2 regions of the Stenotrophomonas sp. S41 genome follow, and region 1 is predicted to be linked to the other one. Evidence: riboswitches for the same ligand, from Rfam matches in the RefSeq annotation. Region 1 holds a riboswitch; the other holds the start of a gene.
What was found. A riboswitch is a leader RNA that binds a small molecule or an ion and turns the genes downstream of it on or off. The one in region 1 is predicted to bind glycine.
Positions count from the first base shown of each region.

Region 2: it holds a riboswitch for glycine, as region 1 does, so the genes downstream of both, gcvP (aminomethyl-transferring glycine dehydrogenase) here and IAE56_RS07845 (trimeric intracellular cation channel family protein) in region 1, are expected to answer to the same signal.

Region 1 is NZ_JACVTV010000025.1:27,592-37,508, reverse strand. Features, by position in the region: gene IAE56_RS07860 (efflux RND transporter permease subunit) at 1-2,565, opposite strand, end outside; gene IAE56_RS07855 (multidrug efflux RND transporter permease subunit) at 2,562-5,660, opposite strand; gene IAE56_RS07850 (MdtA/MuxA family multidrug efflux RND transporter periplasmic adaptor subunit) at 5,657-6,844, opposite strand; gene IAE56_RS07845 (trimeric intracellular cation channel family protein) at 7,115-7,732, opposite strand; glycine riboswitch at 7,815-7,920, opposite strand; glycine riboswitch at 7,934-8,023, opposite strand; gene IAE56_RS07840 (GIY-YIG nuclease family protein) at 8,064-8,339, shown strand; gene IAE56_RS07835 (nuclear transport factor 2 family protein) at 8,411-8,842, shown strand; gene IAE56_RS07830 (hypothetical protein) at 8,847-9,302, shown strand; gene IAE56_RS07825 (NAD(P)/FAD-dependent oxidoreductase) at 9,412-9,917, opposite strand, start outside.
Region 2 is NZ_JACVTV010000147.1:358-8,173, forward strand. Features, by position in the region: gene IAE56_RS19600 (M2 family metallopeptidase) at 1-1,826, shown strand, start outside; gene IAE56_RS19605 (hypothetical protein) at 1,948-2,352, opposite strand; gene IAE56_RS19610 (siderophore-interacting protein) at 2,434-3,327, opposite strand; gene IAE56_RS19615 (multidrug effflux MFS transporter) at 3,467-4,693, opposite strand; glycine riboswitch at 5,002-5,104, shown strand; gene gcvP (aminomethyl-transferring glycine dehydrogenase) at 5,167-7,816, shown strand, end outside.

The DNA.
Region 1 (9,917 bases):
CGCGCGCAGGCTGTCCAGGCCACCGGCTTCACCGGACAGCTTGGCCTGCACGGTGCGTGGCAGCATCAGCTTCGCCATCGCGGCGTTGATCGCCTGCGTGGCCTGTTCCAGGCCGACACCCGGCGCCAGTGCGAATTCGATCCAGATCGAGGCGAACTGTTCGCTGTGGTAGATGCGGTCCGGTGCCATGCCATAGCGCCAGCGGGCGATGGTCGACAGCGGAATGCGCTGGCCGCTGCCATCGATCACCTGCAGGCGCGCCAGCGTGCCCGGGTCCTGGGTGTGCTTCGGGTCCAGCTCCATCACCACGCGGTACTGGTTGAGGCTGTCGTACAGGGTGGCGACCTGGCGCTGGCTGAAGGAGTTGTTGAGCATGTTGGCCACGGTCTTCAGGTCCACGCCATGGCGCGCGGCGGCCTCGCGGTCGATGTCCAGCACCACCTGGCGCATGCCGGCCTCGCCCTGTGCTTCCACGTCCACCAGCTCGGGCAGGGCGCGCAGCGCGGCGCCGACCTTCGGTGCCCACTCGCGCAGCGGCGCCATGTCCGCCGACAGCAGCTGGAACTCGTACTGGCCGCTGCTGCCGCCGCCTTCCAGGCGGATGTCCTGGTCGACCCACAGGTACAGGTTGCCGCCGGGCAGCTTGGGCAGGCGCGCGCGCAGGCGATCGATCACCTCCTGGCTGGACACCTTGCGCTCGGCCAGCGGCTTCATCTTGATCATGATGAAGGCGTTGTTGACCCCGTTGCTGCCGCCGATATAGCCGATGATGTCCTCGATGGCCGGGTCGGACAGCAGCAGCTTGCGGTAGGCATTGATCTTCGGCTGCATGGCCTGGAACGAGAGACCATCGTCGCCACGGGCGAAGCCGCGCAGCTGTGCGGTGTCCTGCTTGGGCACCACGCCCTTGGGCACCTGCTGGAACAGCCAGGCGTTGAGCGCGATGACCGCCACGAACGCCAACAGTGGCCAGCGCAGGCGGCGCAGGCTGGCCTGCAGCGTGCGCAGGTAGGCCGCACGCACGCGCTCGAACAGCGCGTTGCTGCCACGCTGCCAGCGCGAGACGTGCTGCGCGTCATCGACGAACAGGCGCGCGCACAACATCGGCACCAGGCTCAGTGCAACGACCACCGACACGCTCATCGCCGCCACCAGGGTCAGCGAGAATTCGCGGAACAGGCGCTCGACGAAGTCATCCAGGAACAGGATGGAGACGAACACCACGGCCAGCGCTACGTTCATCGACAGCAGGGTGGCGCCCACTTCGGCTGCGCCGCGCACGGCGGCCTGCCAGCGGTCGGCGCCCAGTTCGCGATGGCGCGCGATGTTTTCCAGCACCACGATGGCATCGTCCACCACCAGCACCGCGGCCACGATCAGCGCCATCAGCGAAAGCGTGTTGAGCGAGAAGCCCATCAACGCAACCAGCGCCAGCGTGCCGAACAGCACCACCGGGATGGCCACGCTGGGCACCAGCGCCGCGCGCCAGTGGCCAAGGAAGCCGAGCACCACCAGCACCACCAGGGCGATGGCCAGCACCAGGGTCAGTTCGGCTTCGTGCAGGGTCGCGCGGATGACCGGCGAGCGATCCATCACCAGGCGCATGTCGACGCTGGGTGGCAGCAGCGCATGCAGCTGCGGCAGCTGCGCCTGGATGGCATCGACGGTGGCGATGATGTTCGCGCCGGGCTGGCGGCTGACGATCAGCAGCACCGCCGGGCGTTCGTTGTGGAAGCCGCTGGCATAGCGGTCTTCCACGCCATCGGCCACCACCGCCACATCGCCCAGGCGCAGCGTGCGGTCGTCGCTCACCTTCAGCGCCAGCTCGCGGTACTGCGCGGCCTGCCGCAGCTGCAGCGGCGCTTCCAGCTGCCACTGCTGGCGCTCATCCCCCACCGCACCCAACGGGCGCACCGCGTTGGCGCGGCTGATGACCTGGGCCACGTCTTCCAGTGCCAGGCCGGCGTGGTTCAGCGCATTCGGGTCCAGCGATACGCGCACGGCCGGCAGCGCACTGCCGCCCACCTGCACTTCGCCCACGCCCGGTACCTGCGACAGCTTCTGCGCCAGCACGGTGGAGGCCAGGTCGTACAGCTGGCCCGGCGGCAGCGTGTCCGAGGTCAGTGCCAGCGCCAGGATCGGCGCCTGCGAGGGGTTCACCTTGCGGTACTGCGGCATGCCCGGCATGCCGCTGGGCAGCTGCCCGCGTGCGAGATTGATCGCCGCCTGCACCTCGCGCGCGGCCTCGTCGATATCGCGGCCGAGTACGAACTTCAGCTCCACCGAGGTCTGGCCCTGGGTGCTGGCCGAATCGATGCGCGAGATGCCGGGCAGGCTGCCGAGCGCGCGCTCCAGTGGCGTGGCCACGGTGGCGGCCATCGACTCGGGCGAGGCACCGGGCAGACTGGCGCTCACTTCGATGGCCGGGTAGTCCACCTGTGGCAGCGGTGCCACCGGCAGCAGCCGCAGCGCCAGCAGGCCGGCCAGCACCAGCGCCACCGCCAGCAGGATCGTCGCTACCGGTCGCTGCACGCAGGCCTGGGCCAGGCGTGCGATGGGGCTCATGCGCGCGCCTCTTCAGACGTGGCGAGGGTGGCCGAGCGCCGGCGCTGCAGGCGGTCGAAGGCCAGGTAGATCACCGGCGTGGTGAACAGGGTCAGCACCTGGCTGACCAGCAGGCCACCGACCATCACCCAGCCCAGCGGCTGCCGCAGTTCCGCGCCCGAACCACTGGCCAGCATCAGCGGCACCGCGCCGAACAACGCGGCCAGCGTGGTCATCAGGATCGGACGGAAGCGCAGCAGCGCCGCCTGGTGGATCGCCTCGCGCGGGGTCATGCCTCGCGTGCGCTGCGCGTCCAGCGCGAAGTCGATCATCATGATCGCGTTCTTCTTCACCAGGCCGATCAGCAGCACGATGCCGATCACCGCGATCAGGTCGAGGCTGCGCCCGCTCACCCACAGCGCGGCCAGCGCGCCCACGGTGGCCGAGGGCAGGGTGGAGAGGATGGTGATCGGGTGCACGAAGCTCTCGTAGAGCACGCCCAGCACGATGTACATCACCACCACTGCGGCCAGGATCAGCCACAGCGTGGACGACAGCGAACTGCTGAACGCCGCCGCCGCACCCTGCAGGCGCAGTTCGATGCTCTCGGGCAGTGCGATCTGCGTGCGCGCCGCTTCCACGGCGGCGGTGGCTTCGCCCAGCGATGCCCCCGGTGTCAGGTTGAACGACAGCGTGGCCGCCGGGAACTGGCCGACATGGTTGCGCAGCAGCGCGGCCGGCCCCAGGTCCACCCGCGCCACGGCGCCCAGCGGCACGGTCTGCCCGTCGCTGTTGCGCACGCGCAGGCCGCTGATGGCATCAGGCCCGGGCTGGCGCGACGGATCGGCTTCCAGCACCACGCGGTACTGGCTGGCCTGGGTGAAGATGGTGGAGATCTGCCGCTGCCCGTAGGCGTCGTAGAGCGCATCGGCCACGGCTTCAACGCTGACATTCAGGCGTGCGGCGGCATCGCGGTCGATGTTCACCCGCGCCTGCCGGCCCTGCATCTGCAGGTCGCTGGCCGCATCACGCAGGGCCGGCTGCTGGCGCAGCGCCTGCAGCAGCTTCGGTGTCCAGGTTTCCAGCGTCTGCTGTTCCGGCGTGGTCAGGGTGAACTGGTACTGGTTGCGGCTGATGCGGTCTTCGATGCCCAGCTCCTGCACTGGCTGCAGGTACAGGGTGATGCCGGGAATCTTCGACACACGCTGCTGCAGCCGTTCCATCACCACGGCGGCGCCGTCGCGGTCGCCATGCGGCTTCAGTTCGATCAGCAGGCGGCCGGTGTTGAGCGTGGCGTTGTTGCCGTCCACGCCGATATAGGACGACACGCTGGCCACCGCCTCGTCGGCTTCGATGGCCGCCGCCAGCGCCTGCTGGCGCTCGCGCATGGCCTGGAACGAGATCGCCTGCGGGGCCTCGCTGATGCCCTGCACCAGGCCGGCATCCTGCACCGGGAAGAAGCCCTTGGGCACGGCGAAGTACAGCGCCACGGTCAGCGCCAGCGTGGCGACGGTGGCCAGCAGCATCAGCGGCTGGCGCTGCAGCACCCACTGCAGCTGGCGGTCGTAGACGGCGATGATGCGGTCGAAGACATCTTGTTTCGGGGTCAGATCCCCTTGGGGCTCTGACCCCTTCGCATGCGGCTTGAGGAAGCGCGCACACAGCATCGGCGTCAGGGTAAGCGACACCAGCAGCGAGATACCGATGGCTACCGCCAATGTCACCGCGAACTCATGGAACAGCGCGCCCACCAGGTCGGCCATGAACAGCAGCGGGATCAGCACCGCGATCAGCGAAACAGTGAGCGAGACCAGGGTGAAGCCGATCTCGGCCGCGCCCTTCAGCGCCGCCTCGCGTGGGCTTTCGCCTTCTTCCAGGTGGCGGGCGATGTTCTCCAGCATCACGATGGCATCGTCCACCACGAAGCCGGTGGCGATGGTCAGCGCCATCAGCGTGAGGTTGTTGAGCGAGTAGCCGGCCAGCAGCATCACCGCGAAGGTACCGATCAGCGACAGCGGCACCGCCACGCTGGGAATGAGCGTGGCCGGCAGGTTGCGCAGGAACACCCAGGTGACCAGCACCACCAGGCCGATGGCCAGCACCAGTTCCTTCTGCACGCCGCGCACGGAGGCGCGGATCGATTCGGTGCGATCGCTCAGCACGTTCATCTGCACGCCGGCCGGCAGCGTGGCCTGCAGCTGCGGCAGCAGCGTGCGCACCTGCTCGACCACGGCGATCACGTTCGCGCCGGGCTGGCGCTGGATGTTCACCAGCACCGCTGGCGTGGTGCCGCTCCAGGCGGCCAGCTGGCGGTTCTCGGCGCCATCGGTGATGGTCGCCACGTCGCCCAGGCGCAGCGGCGCGCCCTCGCGCCAGGCCAGCACCAGCGCGCGGTACTCATCGACGCTGCGCATCTGGTCGTTGGCATCGAGCATCACCGCGCGGATCGGGCCATCGAAACTGCCCTTGGGCAGGTTGACGTTGGCTGCGGCAATCGCGGTACGGATGTGGTCCATGCCCAGGTTGTTGGCGGCCAGCGCCGCCGGGTTCACCTGGATGCGCACGGCGGGCCGCTGGCCACCGGCCAGGCTGACCAGGCCGACGCCGGGCAGCTGTGCCAGGCGCTGGGCGATGCGCGTATCCACCAGGTCGTGCACCTGCGGCAGCGCCAGCGCCTGCGAGGTCACCGCCAGGGTGAGGATGGGCGTATCGGCCGGGTTGACCTTGCGGTACACCGGCGGCACCGGCAGATCGCCGGGCAGGAAGCTGCCAGCGGCGTTGATCGCCGCCTGCACGTCCTGCTCGGCCACGCCCAGCGACACGTCCAGGCCGAACTGCAGGGTGATGACCGAGGCACCGCCGGAACTGGTGGACGACAGCTGCTTCAGGCCGGGAATCTGCCCGAGCTGGCGTTCCAGCGGCGCGGTGATGGTGCGCGTGGTCAGTTCCGGGCTGGCGCCCGGGTACAGCGTGGTGATCTGGATGATCGGGTAATCGACCTGCGGCAGCGCCGCCACCGGCAGCAGGCGGTAGGCCAGCACGCCCGACAGCAGCAGCGCCACCATCAGCAGAGTGGTGGCGACCGGGCGCAGGATGAACGGGCGCGACAGGTTCATGCGCCGGCCTTGGCCGCCTTCGCTGCAGCAGCGGGCTGTTCGGCCACGATCTCCACGGCGGTGCCATCTTCCAGGCCGTCGATGCCCTCGATCACCACCTGGTCGCCGGCCTGCAGGCCGGAGCGCACGGCCACGCGGCCATCATCGGCCGGCCCCAGCACCACGGTGCGGCGCTGTGCCTTGTTGTCCTTGTCGACGATGTGCACGTAGTTGCCCTGGCTGCCGAACTGCACGGCGGCATCGGGAATCAGCAGCGCCGGGTGTTCGCCCAGCTGCAGGCGTACGTTGACGAACTGGTTCGGGAACAGGGCCAGGCCGGCGTTGTCGAACTGCGCGCGCAGTTTCAGCGTGCCGGTGGCGGTGTCGATGCGGTTGTCGACGCTGGACAGCGTGCCCTGCGCCAGCGCCTTGCTTTCACTGCGGTCCCAGGCTTCCACCGGCAGGCCGGCTTGGGCCTGCACGGCATCCAGCAGGGCAGGCAGTTCAGGTTCGGGCACGGTGAACAGCACGCTGATCGGCGCGGTCTGCGCCAACGTCACCAGGCCTTCGGTATCGCTGGCGTGCACCAGGTTGCCGACATCGAGGCGGCGCAGGCCGACGCGGCCGCTGACCGGCGCGGTGATGCGGGTGTACTGCAGCTGCAGGCGCGCTTCGTCCACCGAGGCCTGGTCGCTGATGCGGCGGCCCTGCAGCTGCCGCACCTTGCTCTGCTGGTCGCTCAGCTCCTGCCCGGACACGTAGTTCTGCTTCTGCAGTTCGCGGTAGCGCTGCAGCTGGCGCTCGGCATTCTCGAGTTCCGCCAGGTTCTGCTGCTGGGTGCCCTGCGCCTGCGCCAGCTTCACTTCATAGGGGCGCGGGTCGATCTGCGCGAGCAGGTCGCCGGCCTTCACCTGCTGGCCTTCCTGGAAGTGCAGGCGCAGCAGCTCGCCATCGACGCGGCTGCGCACCACCACGCTGTGCAGCGGGGTGACGGTGCCGACGGCCTTCAGGCGCAGCTGCAGGGGTTCTGCACTGGCACGGGCCACGCGCACCGGCACGGTCTTGCCCGGGCCGGCGGCCGCGGTTGCTTCGGCGCGCGGCCATGCCCACCAGGCCACCAGGCCGGCCACGATGATGACGACGAAAATCGCCCACCAGCGGCGGGAACGGGGCGGGGTGCTACGGGACGGCTCAACAGCGGACATGGGGCATCCTGCGCCCTGCGCACGCGCAGGGACATGTACGCCCGGTCGCGCATCACGCGCAGCGGGCAACGGGGGAGGGGAGTGTCTGGCGGGACCGCGACGCGGTGTGGCTGGATGCCGTCGCGCGGGCGACGGGGCGTCAATGGTAGCCAATCAGCCCGGCGATTGCCGCATGACCAAGGTCATGCCTGACCGCTCTTGTAGGGTCGAGCCATGCTCGACTGCTTCTGCCAGGAACAGTCGAGCATGGCTCGACTCTACAAAGAGCGATCAATGCACTTCGTCGTGGTACACGAACTTGGGCATTTCCCAGCGGTAATGGATCGCCAGCAGGCGCAGCGCGAAGCCACCGCCCAGGCAGCACAGGATCGCCGTGGCATCGGCCACACCCCAGCGCAGCAGCAACAGATATACCGCGCCGGTCAGCAGCGAGATGATCGCGTACAGCTCCTTCTGGAAGATCAGCGGCACCTCGTTGCAGAGGATGTCGCGCAGCACGCCGCCGAAGGCACCGGTGAGCATGCCGGCGATCAGCACGATGGGCATGGCATGGCCGGCCTCGCGTGCGATCGAGCAGCCGATCAGGGTGAAGGCGATCAGGCCCAGGCCATCGAGCACCAGGAAGGTGCGGCGGAAATGGTGCATCCAGCGCGCCACCCAGGTGGCGATCAGCGCCGCGCACACGGTGAAGCCCAGGTACTCGGGGTGCTTCACCCAGCCCAGCGGGTAATGGCCGAGCAGGATGTCGCGCAGCGAACCGCCGCCGAGGGCGGTGACGCAGGCGATCATGACCACGCCGAACAGGTCCATGCGGCGGCGGCCGGCGGACAGCGCACCGGTCATGGCTTCGGCGGAAATGGCAACGAGATAGATGATGGACAGCAGCATGGGACAGGCTCCGGGCGCGGTGGGGCCGGCCATGCGCGTATACCGCCACTGCCTGCGCAATGACGGGATGACGATGACCGGTGCCGCTCCCGCTGTCCTTTTGCCTGAGAGTTCAGCGGGATGAACCGCGTGCCCCTTCGGCGGATCGTGCCGGGCGTGCCCGGTGACCTCTCTCCAGCTCGGCGAGTCGAATGCATGGTTGGTGGGATTCCAGCCCACCGGCCTGAGCGATCATGGGAGCCTGCGCCTTCGGCGGGCGCCAGCGCGGCGCCTCTCTCCTGCATTCGGGCGGCAGTATATCCGCTGCAGTGCAGCACGCCATAATCCCCCCATGGCCCGTCCCTCCGCCCCGTGGTTCCTGTACCTGCTCGAATGCCGGGACGGCAGCTATTACGCCGGCATCAGCACCGACGTAGCCGCCCGTTTCGCCGCCCATCTGGCCGGCAAGGGCGCCCGCTACACCCGGGCCCGGCCGCCGCTGCGCATCCTCGCCGTGCGCGAGTACCCGGACCGCTCGTCTGCTTCCCGCGCCGAATGGCAGCTCAAGCAGCAGCCGCGCGAACGCAAGCTGGCCTGGCTGCAGGCCCCGGCCGAGGCCGTCCTGTAGATCCACGCCACGCGTGGATGGGGGACGCCGCCCATGCCATGATCGCCGCGCGCCCAGAGCTGGAGACCCGGATGTCCACGCTTGCCCTGTTGTTTGCTGTTGCCGGTGCGACGAGCCCGGCCGCCGACCCGGCCACCCTCGCGGCCATCGAGGCCACCTGCCATGACTACGTCGATGGCCAGCTGGAAGCCGACCCGCAGCGCGTCGCGCGGTCCCTGCATCCGGACCTGGCCAAACGCGCGGTGCTGGGCGATACGCCTGACGAGCGTCTGGGCCTGCGCCGGATGTCGAAGGACGAACTGGTGGCACTGACGAAGCAGGGGGCATTGAAGATGCCGAAGGCGCAATGGGACCGCCGCTGCACGGTGCTGGACGTGACCGGCAATGCCGCCTCGGTGCGGCTGGAAACGCCGTGGTTCGTCGACTACTTCCACATGGGCCGTTTCGACCAGCGCTGGGTCATCGTCAATGCGCTGTGGTACCCGAAACCGAAGGCGCCGTAGAGCGATGCGTGCTGCCGGCAAAGCATGGATCTCCGTCGTCGTATTGGTCGCCGCCATCGCGCTGCTGCCCGGCCTGCTCTACCTGCTCGGGCTGGCCTGGCTGGATGGTTGGCCGCAGCCGGCAGACCGTGCGCCCAGCGGCGTGGCGGCATGCAGCGGTGAACCGCGCGCGGGCTACCAGCAGATGAACCCCTGGGGCTTCGTCGTGCAGCTCTTCGACGAGGATGCGAGGAAAGCGAACGTGCCCGTGGTCGAGCAGGAGGCCTACTGGGTTGCCCGCCGCCACCTGATGCGGCAGCCGCGCCACGGCATGCTGCGCTGGCAGTTGAGCAGCACGGCGCTCACGATCTGGATCATCCGGCATTGGAGTGCCGGGCAGATTGCCGACACCGCGAGGAAAGAAGACTTCTGCCACGTGTGGCCGCGCCCGCCGGGCCCCGGCGGCCCGGTGAACCGGTAGATCCACGCCATGCGAGGAGGATGTTGGGAGGCGGGGTCAGAGCCCTTCATGCCCGGGGTCAGATCCCTTTCCGCAGGAAAGGGCTCTGACCCCAGCGTAGTGCAGGCCATTACCTCGGCCGGCGATCTTCCTGGTCATCACCAAAAATGATGCGCGCGCTGCGCTGGTAGCTCCAGTACGCCACCGCCCAGTTCAGCAGCACCACCACGCGGTTGCGGAAACCGATCAGGAAGAACACGTGCGCGGCCAGCCAGAACCACCAGGCCAGCACGCCGGACAGCTGCAGCCTGCCCAGGTGCACGATGGCAGCCATGCGGCCGATGGTGGCCAGGTTGCCGTAGTCGGCGTACTTGAACGGCCCCGGTGTCGGCTTGCCATGCAGGCGCGCGCGGATGACATCGGCCACGTACTTGCCCATCTGCTTGGCGGCGGGTGCCACGCCGGGCACCGGCTTGCCGTTGGCCTGGTTCACTGCAGCCAGGTCACCAGCGACGAACAGTTCGGGGTGCCCGGGCAGGGTCAGGTCGGGCTGCACCTGCACGCGGCCGGCGCGGTCCAGTGGTACGTCCAGCGTGCGCGCCAGCGGCGAGGCGGCCACGCCGGCGGCCCAGACCA
Region 2 (7,816 bases), on a different contig from region 1:
TCGCCCGCATCAACGCCGAATTCAAGGCCGCCTACCCGGAGATGACCTCGGCACAGTGGCTGTCCTCCACCTACATCAACAGCGATTCCGAACGCATCGCCGCCAAGGCCAACGAGCGCTCGCTGACCCAGCTCAACAGCTGGATCGAGCAGGCCGGCAAGTTCGAAGGCCAGCCGATGAGCGAGGACAGCAAGCGCGCCATCCACCTGCTGAAGCTGATGTCCTCGATGCCGGCACCGCGTGATCCGGCCAAGCTGGCCCAGCTGACCCAGATCGCCACCCGCATGGAAGGCAGCTACGGCGCAGGCAAGTACTGCACCGATGCCAACGATCCCAACTCCTGCCGCCAGCTCGGCGAGCTGGAACAGGTGCTGGCGCGCAGCCGCGACTACGACGCGCAGCTCGATGCCTGGCAGGGCTGGCACAGCACCACCAAGAGCATGCGCGGCGATTACCAGCAGTTTGTCAGCCTGGTCAACGAAGGCGCCAAGGGCATGGGCTTCACCGATGCCGGGCAGATGTGGCGCAGCGGCTACGACATGCCGCCGGAGCAGATCGGGCCGGAAACGGACCGCCTGTGGGAACAGGTCAAGCCGATGTACGAGCAGCTGCACTGCTATGCGCGTGGCAAGCTGGACAAGACCTACGGCAAGGACAAGGCCGAAGTGGGCAACGGCCTGATCGCCGCGCACCTGATGGGCAACATGTGGCAGCAGGACTGGTCCAACCTGTGGGACCAGCTGGAGCCGTACCCGGGTGCCGGCAGCCTGGACATCACCGCGGCGCTGGAAAAGCAGTACCAGGCCAACCTGAGTGCGGCGCTGGCCAAGGCCGGCAAGGATGCCAACGTCGCCGCGCAGTACAAGGCGCAGCGCGAGGCCGAACTGCGCACCGCCAAGCAGATGACCGAACGCGCGCAGGATTTCTACGTGTCGCTGGGCATGCCCTCGCTGCCGCAGTCGTACTGGGAACGCACCCAGTTCATCAAGCCCGATGACCGCGACGTGGTCTGCCACGCCAGTGCCTGGGACATGAACATGGAAGGCGACGTGCGCACCAAGATGTGCATCAAGCCGAACGAAGAGAACTTCACCACCATCTACCACGAGCTGGGCCACCTGTATTACGACCTGGCCTACAACCCGCTGCCGCCGCTGTTCCAGGGCGGTGCCAACGATGGCTTCCACGAAGCGATCGGCGACACCATCGTGCTGGCGATGACGCCCAAGTACCTGAGCTCGATCGGCCTGGTGGACGCACCGACCGAGAGCCGCGAGGCGGTCATCAACAACCAGATGCGCATGGCCCTGTCGGGCGTGTCGTTCCTGCCGTTCGGCCTGATGATCGACCGCTGGCGCTGGGGCGTGTTCGATGGTTCGATCACCCCGGACAACTACAACAAGGCGTGGTGGGACCTGAAGGCGAAGTACCAGGGCGTGGCCCCGGCCAGCACCCGTGGCGAGGAGTTCTTCGATCCGGGCGCGAAGTACCACGTGCCGGGCAACACCCCGTACACCCGCTACTTCCTGGCGCGCATCCTGCAGTTCCAGTTCTACAAGGGCCTGTGCGATGCGGCCGGTTTCAAGGGCCCGCTGCATGAGTGCACCTTCTACGGCAACAAGGAAGCCGGGCAGAAGTACTGGGCGATGCTGAGCAAGGGTGCCAGCCAGCCGTGGCAGGCCACGCTGAAGGAGCTGACTGGCAGTGACAAGCTCGATGCCGGCCCGATGATCGAGTACTTCAGCCCGGTCAACGACTGGCTGAAGCAGCAGAACCAGGGCCAGATGTGCGGCTGGCAGGCCAGCGCGGCACCGGCGGCGAAATGAAAGAAGGGGCGGGTCCGCAAGGATCCGCCCCTGATGTTTCCGGTAGCGCCGGGCCATGCCCGGCGGCTTTTCATCGCACCGCTGCGCTCGCCGGGCATGGCCCGGCGCTACCCGATGGGCGTCAGTTGTTCTTCTTCGCCGCCATCGCCGCGGCCAGTTCGGCCTTGTATTCCTCGAAGGTCTGGCCCTTCTCCTTGGCCTCGGCCTGCGCGGCATCGCGCAGCGCATCGGAATACACCAGGCGCACCGGCGTGCCCTTGCGCTCGTGCAGTTCACCGGCCTGCATGATCAGCGCCAGCACCTGCGCGGCACTCTCGCTGTGGCCGGCGATGCGGCCATCCATGCCCAGCACCCACTCGCCATCGCGGCGCACGACGCCGGCCAGCAGCGTGCGCTGCGCATCACGCAGTTCGGCATGCGGCTCGACAGGCGAGCCCACCGGCGAGGCCTGCGCGGCGGCCTTGTTGGCAGCCTTTTCTTCCTGGCGGCGGCGCTGGTCGCGGCGGGTCTTGGAGGTGGTGGACATGGGGGCGATACCGCTACGAGGGGGCGCAAGGATAACGCACCCCGGCGGCGACGCCGTTTCACGGGCGCCAGTCGTGCAGGTTCAGTCCAGCACCCGGCCCTGCCGCCAGTAGCCCATGAAGGTCAGCGCACGCCGGTCCAGCCCGCAGTCGCGGACCAGGTGCCGGCGGATCGCCATCACCGCCCCGGCCTCGCCAGCGACCCACGCGTAGAACGGCCCGGCCACGCCCGCATCGGACTGCTCCCACAGGATCTGCGCGTCCACGTCGATCTCGTCCAGCGCATCGCCCGCCACGACCGGCGAGGCTGCCAACCGTGCCTGCACGGCCTCCACCAGCGCCTGGCCGTAGGCGGCCTGGCCGCGCGGCAGCCACACCAGTTCGGCAGTGGGCGGTGCCTTCAAGGCGATGGCTCCGCCCTCGCCCGCCACTTCCAGCAGCGCAAGCACGCGCGGCGGATCGACCTGGGCGGCCAGTTCCTCGAGGATGCCGGCCACCGCCGGCAGCGCGGTCTCGTCGGCCACCAGCAGCACCTGGCCGACCCCGGCCGGCGGCTTCCATTCCCAGCCCTCGCTGCTCTCGGCGCAGGCGGCGTCCGGGGCCAGCAGCACCACGCGGTCACCCGGCTGGGCGTGCACGGCCCAGCGCGAGGCCGGGCCGGTCTCGCCGTGCAGGACGAAATCCACGTCGACCTCGCCCTGCGCGGCGCGCAGCTGGCGGAGGGTGTAGGTGCGCATCGGCGGACGCTGGTCGTCCGCCAGTTCGCGGTAGCGGGCGTACCAGTCCTCGCCGCTGGGCACCTCCGGGGCATCCTGGCCGGGCAAGGGGAAGAACACCTTGATCCGCTGGTCCGGGCCCTCGGTCTTCATCCGCGCCACGTCGGCGCCGGTGAACACCAGGCGGTGCAGGGAGGGGGAAAGGACGCGGCGCTCCTTCAGCGCCACCTCGAACAGGCGGTAGGTCTGCTGCGCAGCCATGGGGGTACCTCGCGACGGCTTCTGATCGGCTGGCCGTCACGAACCCGTGCAGCGGCTGGCTGGAATCCCCAGCCTAGTCCGCGTGGTCACTGCCGCAAGAGTTTGGGCGCCGCTGCAGCGCCCTGCCCCTGCGCGCTGCTCAATGGCCCGTGGCCACTGCCTGCACTGCGCGCTCGCGGCGGTGTTCCCAGTACCAGAACACGAAGCCGCCGGCGAAGAAGGCGGCCTGGCCCAGGGCCAGGTGCAGCGGGCTGCCGCTCAGCAGCGGCGACACCAGGCCGGCCACCACGGTGCTGATCATCAGCTGGATGAACGCCTGCAGCGAGGACGCCAGGCCGCGCTGGTGCGGGTACATGTCCAGCACCGCCAGCGCCAGGATCGGGAAGATCAGCGCCATGCCCATGCCGCCGAGGAAGATCGGCAGCACCGCCCACGGCAGGGCGAACTGCGGCGCCAGGCTCACGTAGCCCACGTTGAGCAGCACCGACAGCGCGCAGAGGGTGAAACCGATGCCGATCTGGCGGGTGGGCGTGGTGCGCCCGGCCATGCGGCCGGACAGGAACGAACCGGTGGTCATGCCGCCGATGGTGGGAATGAACAACCAGGCGAAGCCACCTTCACCCAGGTGCAGGTGCTGCATGACGAACACCGGCGCCGAGGCGATGTACAGGAAGATGCCGCCGAAGTTGATGCTGCCGGCCAGCGCCAGGCGCAGGAAACGCGGGTTGAAGCCGATGCGCACGTAGTCACGCAGCAGGCCACGCGGCGACAGCGGCACGCGAGCCGCCACCGGGTGGGTCTCCGGCATGAAGCGTGCGGTGCAGACCAGCAGCAGCAGCGAGAACACCACCAGGAACCAGAAGATCAGCGGCCAGCCGGCGCCACTGAGCAGGATCCAGCCACCGATGATCGGCGCGATGGCCGGGGCGATGCCGAACAGCATCGATACCTGGCTCATCAGCCGCTGCGCATCGTGGCCGTGGTAGAGATCGCGGATGACCGCGCGGCCGACGATCATGCCGACGCCGGCCGACAGGCCCTGCAGCGCGCGGAACACCAGCAGCGTGCCCAGGTCGGTGGACAGCGCGCAGCCGACCGAGGCGCCGATGAACACTACCAGGCCGCCGAGGATCACCCGCTTGCGGCCCCAGGCATCGGACAGCGGCCCGTGCGCCAGGCTCATCAGCGCATAGAACAGCAGGTAGACGCTGATGGTCTGCTGCACGGCCACTTCATCCACCGCCAGGCGCTGGGCCAGCTGCGGGAAGGCCGGGAAGATGGTGTCGATCGAGAACGGGCCGAACATGGCCAGGCCTGCGAGCAGCAGGGCCATGCGTCGGGTGGAAGGGGCAACAGCGGGGGTCATCGGCAAAGCGTCCGGCTGGGCCATGCGTGGCACGCACGGCGGGCGCCGATCCCCTGCAGCAGGGACGGCGCCAGATGAATACGAGAGTCCGGCCATGATAGGCCCGGATTGCGGCCGATGCCATCGACCGCTGCACAAAACGCATGGCCGGGCCATCGGCCATTCAGGCCCGCAGGCGCCCTGCCCCCGCTCCGGGCCCGTGTTCAGCCGCAGCAACCCGCTATAATCGCCGGGCAACATGGTGGGAGAAGCGGAACACCGCTGCCGAAGGCGCAACGCCCGTAATCGCTCAGGCCCGATACCACCCGTAACAGAACTCTGGAGAGACCGGTTCGATCCGGCGCCGAAGGGGCACGAAGCTGCGGCCAGCCGCGCTTCCAAACTCTCAGGCAAAAGGACAGAGGGGCGCCCCGCAGACCGCCAACCGGCGGCTTGTGCCCGTGCGTGTGCCCTTTCCTGACGGATCCTTCGCCATGTCCCAGAACACCCCCTCCCTGCGTGAGCTTGAGCATCATTCCGCGTTCGTCGAGCGCCACATCGGCCCCAACGATGCCGAGATCGCGCAGATGCTCGACGTCGTCGGCCACGCCACGCTGGATGCGATGACCGAGGCCATTGTGCCGGCAAAGATCAAGTCGCCCGCACCGCTGGCGCTGCCGGAGTCGATGACCGAAGTGCAGGCGCTGGCGAAGATCCGCGCGATCGCCGACAAGAACACCGTGCTGCGCAGCTTCATCGGCCAGGGCTACTACGGTACCCACACGCCGAACGTGATCCTGCGCAACATCCTGGAAAACCCGGCCTGGTACACCGCCTACACCCCGTACCAGGCGGAAATCTCGCAGGGCCGCATGGAAGCGCTGATCAACTTCCAGACCCTGTGCGCCGACCTGACCGGCATGGAGATCGCCAACGCCTCGCTGCTGGACGAAGCCACCGCCGCCGCCGAAGCGATGACCCTGGCCAAGCGTTCGGCCAAGTCGAAGTCGGACACCTTCTTCGTGCACGACGCCGTGCACCCGCAGACGCTGGAACTGCTGCGCACCCGCGCCGAGCCGATGGGCATCGTGCTGCGCGTGGGCACCCCGGCCGAAGCACTGGAAGCGGAGGCCTTCGGCCTGCTGCTGCAGTACCCGGACACCTTCGGCCAGGTCGGCGACTACAAGGCGCTGGTCGATGCCGTGCACGCGCGCGGCGGCCTGGTGGCCGTGGCCACCGACCTGCTGGCGCTGACCCTGCTGGCCGCTCCCGGCGAATGGGGCGCGGACATCGTGGTCGGCAACAGCCAGCGTTTCGGCGTGCCGTTCGGTTTCGGCGGCCCGCACGCTGCGTTCATGGCCTGCCGTGATGCCTACAAGCGCTCGATGCCGGGCCGCCTGATCGGCGTCTCCATCGATGCCGAAGGCAAGCCGGCCTACCGCCTGACCCTGCAGACCCGCGAGCAGCACATCCGCCGCGAGAAGGCCACCTCCAACATCTGCACCGCGCAGGTGCTGCTGGCGGTGATGGCCTCGATGTACGCCGTCTACCACGGCCCGGAAGGCCTGGCCCGCATCGCGCGCCGCACCCACCGCCTGGCTTCGATCCTGGCCGCGTCGCTGCGCAGCGCCGGCGTGCAGGTCGGTGGCGACTTCTTCGACACCCTGCACATCACCGGCGTGCATGCCGATGAGATCCACGCCAAGGCCCGCGCCGCCGGTTACAACCTGCGCGCGATCGACAGCGACTCGGTCGGCATCAGCCTGGATGAGACCGCCACCCGCGCCGACATCGTCGCCCTGGCCGCCGTGTTCGGTGCGCAGGCCGATGTGGAAGCGCTCGATGCCAGCACCGCCGACGCGCTGCCGTCTGCCCTGCTGCGCCAGTCCGCGTTCCTGACCCACCCGGTGTTCAACACCCACCACAGCGAGCACGAGCTGCTGCGCTACCTGCGTTCGCTGGCCGACAAGGACCTGGCGATGGACCGCACGATGATCCCGCTGGGCTCGTGCACCATGAAGCTCAACGCCACCGCCGAGATGATCCCGGTGACCTGGCCGGAGTTCTCGCAGATCCATCCGCTGGTGCCGGCCGACCAGGCGCTGGGCTACAAGGAACTGATCGAGACGCTCGAAGCGATGCTGGTCGAATGCACCGGCTACGACGCGGTCAGCCTGCAGCCGAACTCCGGTGCGCAGGGCGAGTACGCCGGCCTGCTGGCGATCCGCGCCTACCACCGCTCGCGCGGTGAGGACCACCGTGACATCTGCCTGATTCCGGATTCGGCGCACGGCACCAACCCGGCCTCGGCGCAGATGTGCGGCATGAAGGTCGTGGTGACCAAGACCGATGCCAACGGCAACGTCGATGTCGAAGACATCCGCGTCAACGCCGAGAAGTACAGCGACCGCCTGGCCGCGATCATGATCACCTACCCGTCCACGCACGGCGTGTTCGAGGAGGAAGTGGTCGAGATCTGCGAGATCATCCACCAGCACGGCGGCCAGGTGTATACCGACGGCGCCAACATGAACGCCCTGGTCGGCGTGGCCAAGCCGGGCAAGTGGGGTTCGGACGTTTCCCACCTGAACCTGCACAAGACCTTCTGCATCCCGCACGGCGGCGGCGGCCCGGGCGTCGGCCCGTGCGCGGTGAAGGAACACCTGGCCCCGTTCCTGCCGGGCAAGCTGGGTGACAACGGCCCGGTCGGCATGGTCAGCGCGGCCAGCTTCGGCAGCGCCTCGATCCTGCCGATCAGCTGGATGTACATCGCCATGATGGGCAGCGAAGGCCTGCGCAAGGCCACCCAGGTGGCCCAGCTCAACGCCAACTACATCGCCAAGCGCCTGGCTCCGCACTTCAAGACCCTGTACACCGGCCGCAACGGCCTGGTGGCGCACGAGTGCATCCTCGACGTGCGTCCGCTGGAGAAGACCAGCGGCATCGGCGCCGAGGACGTGGCCAAGCGCCTGATCGACTTCGGCTTCCATGCCCCGACCCTGAGCTTCCCGGTGGCCGGCACGCTGATGGTCGAGCCGACCGAGAGCGAATCGCTGCACGAGCTGGACCGCTTCATCGACGCGATGATCCAGATCCGCGAGGAAATCCGCGCGATCGAGGACGGCCGCCTGGACCGCGAGGACA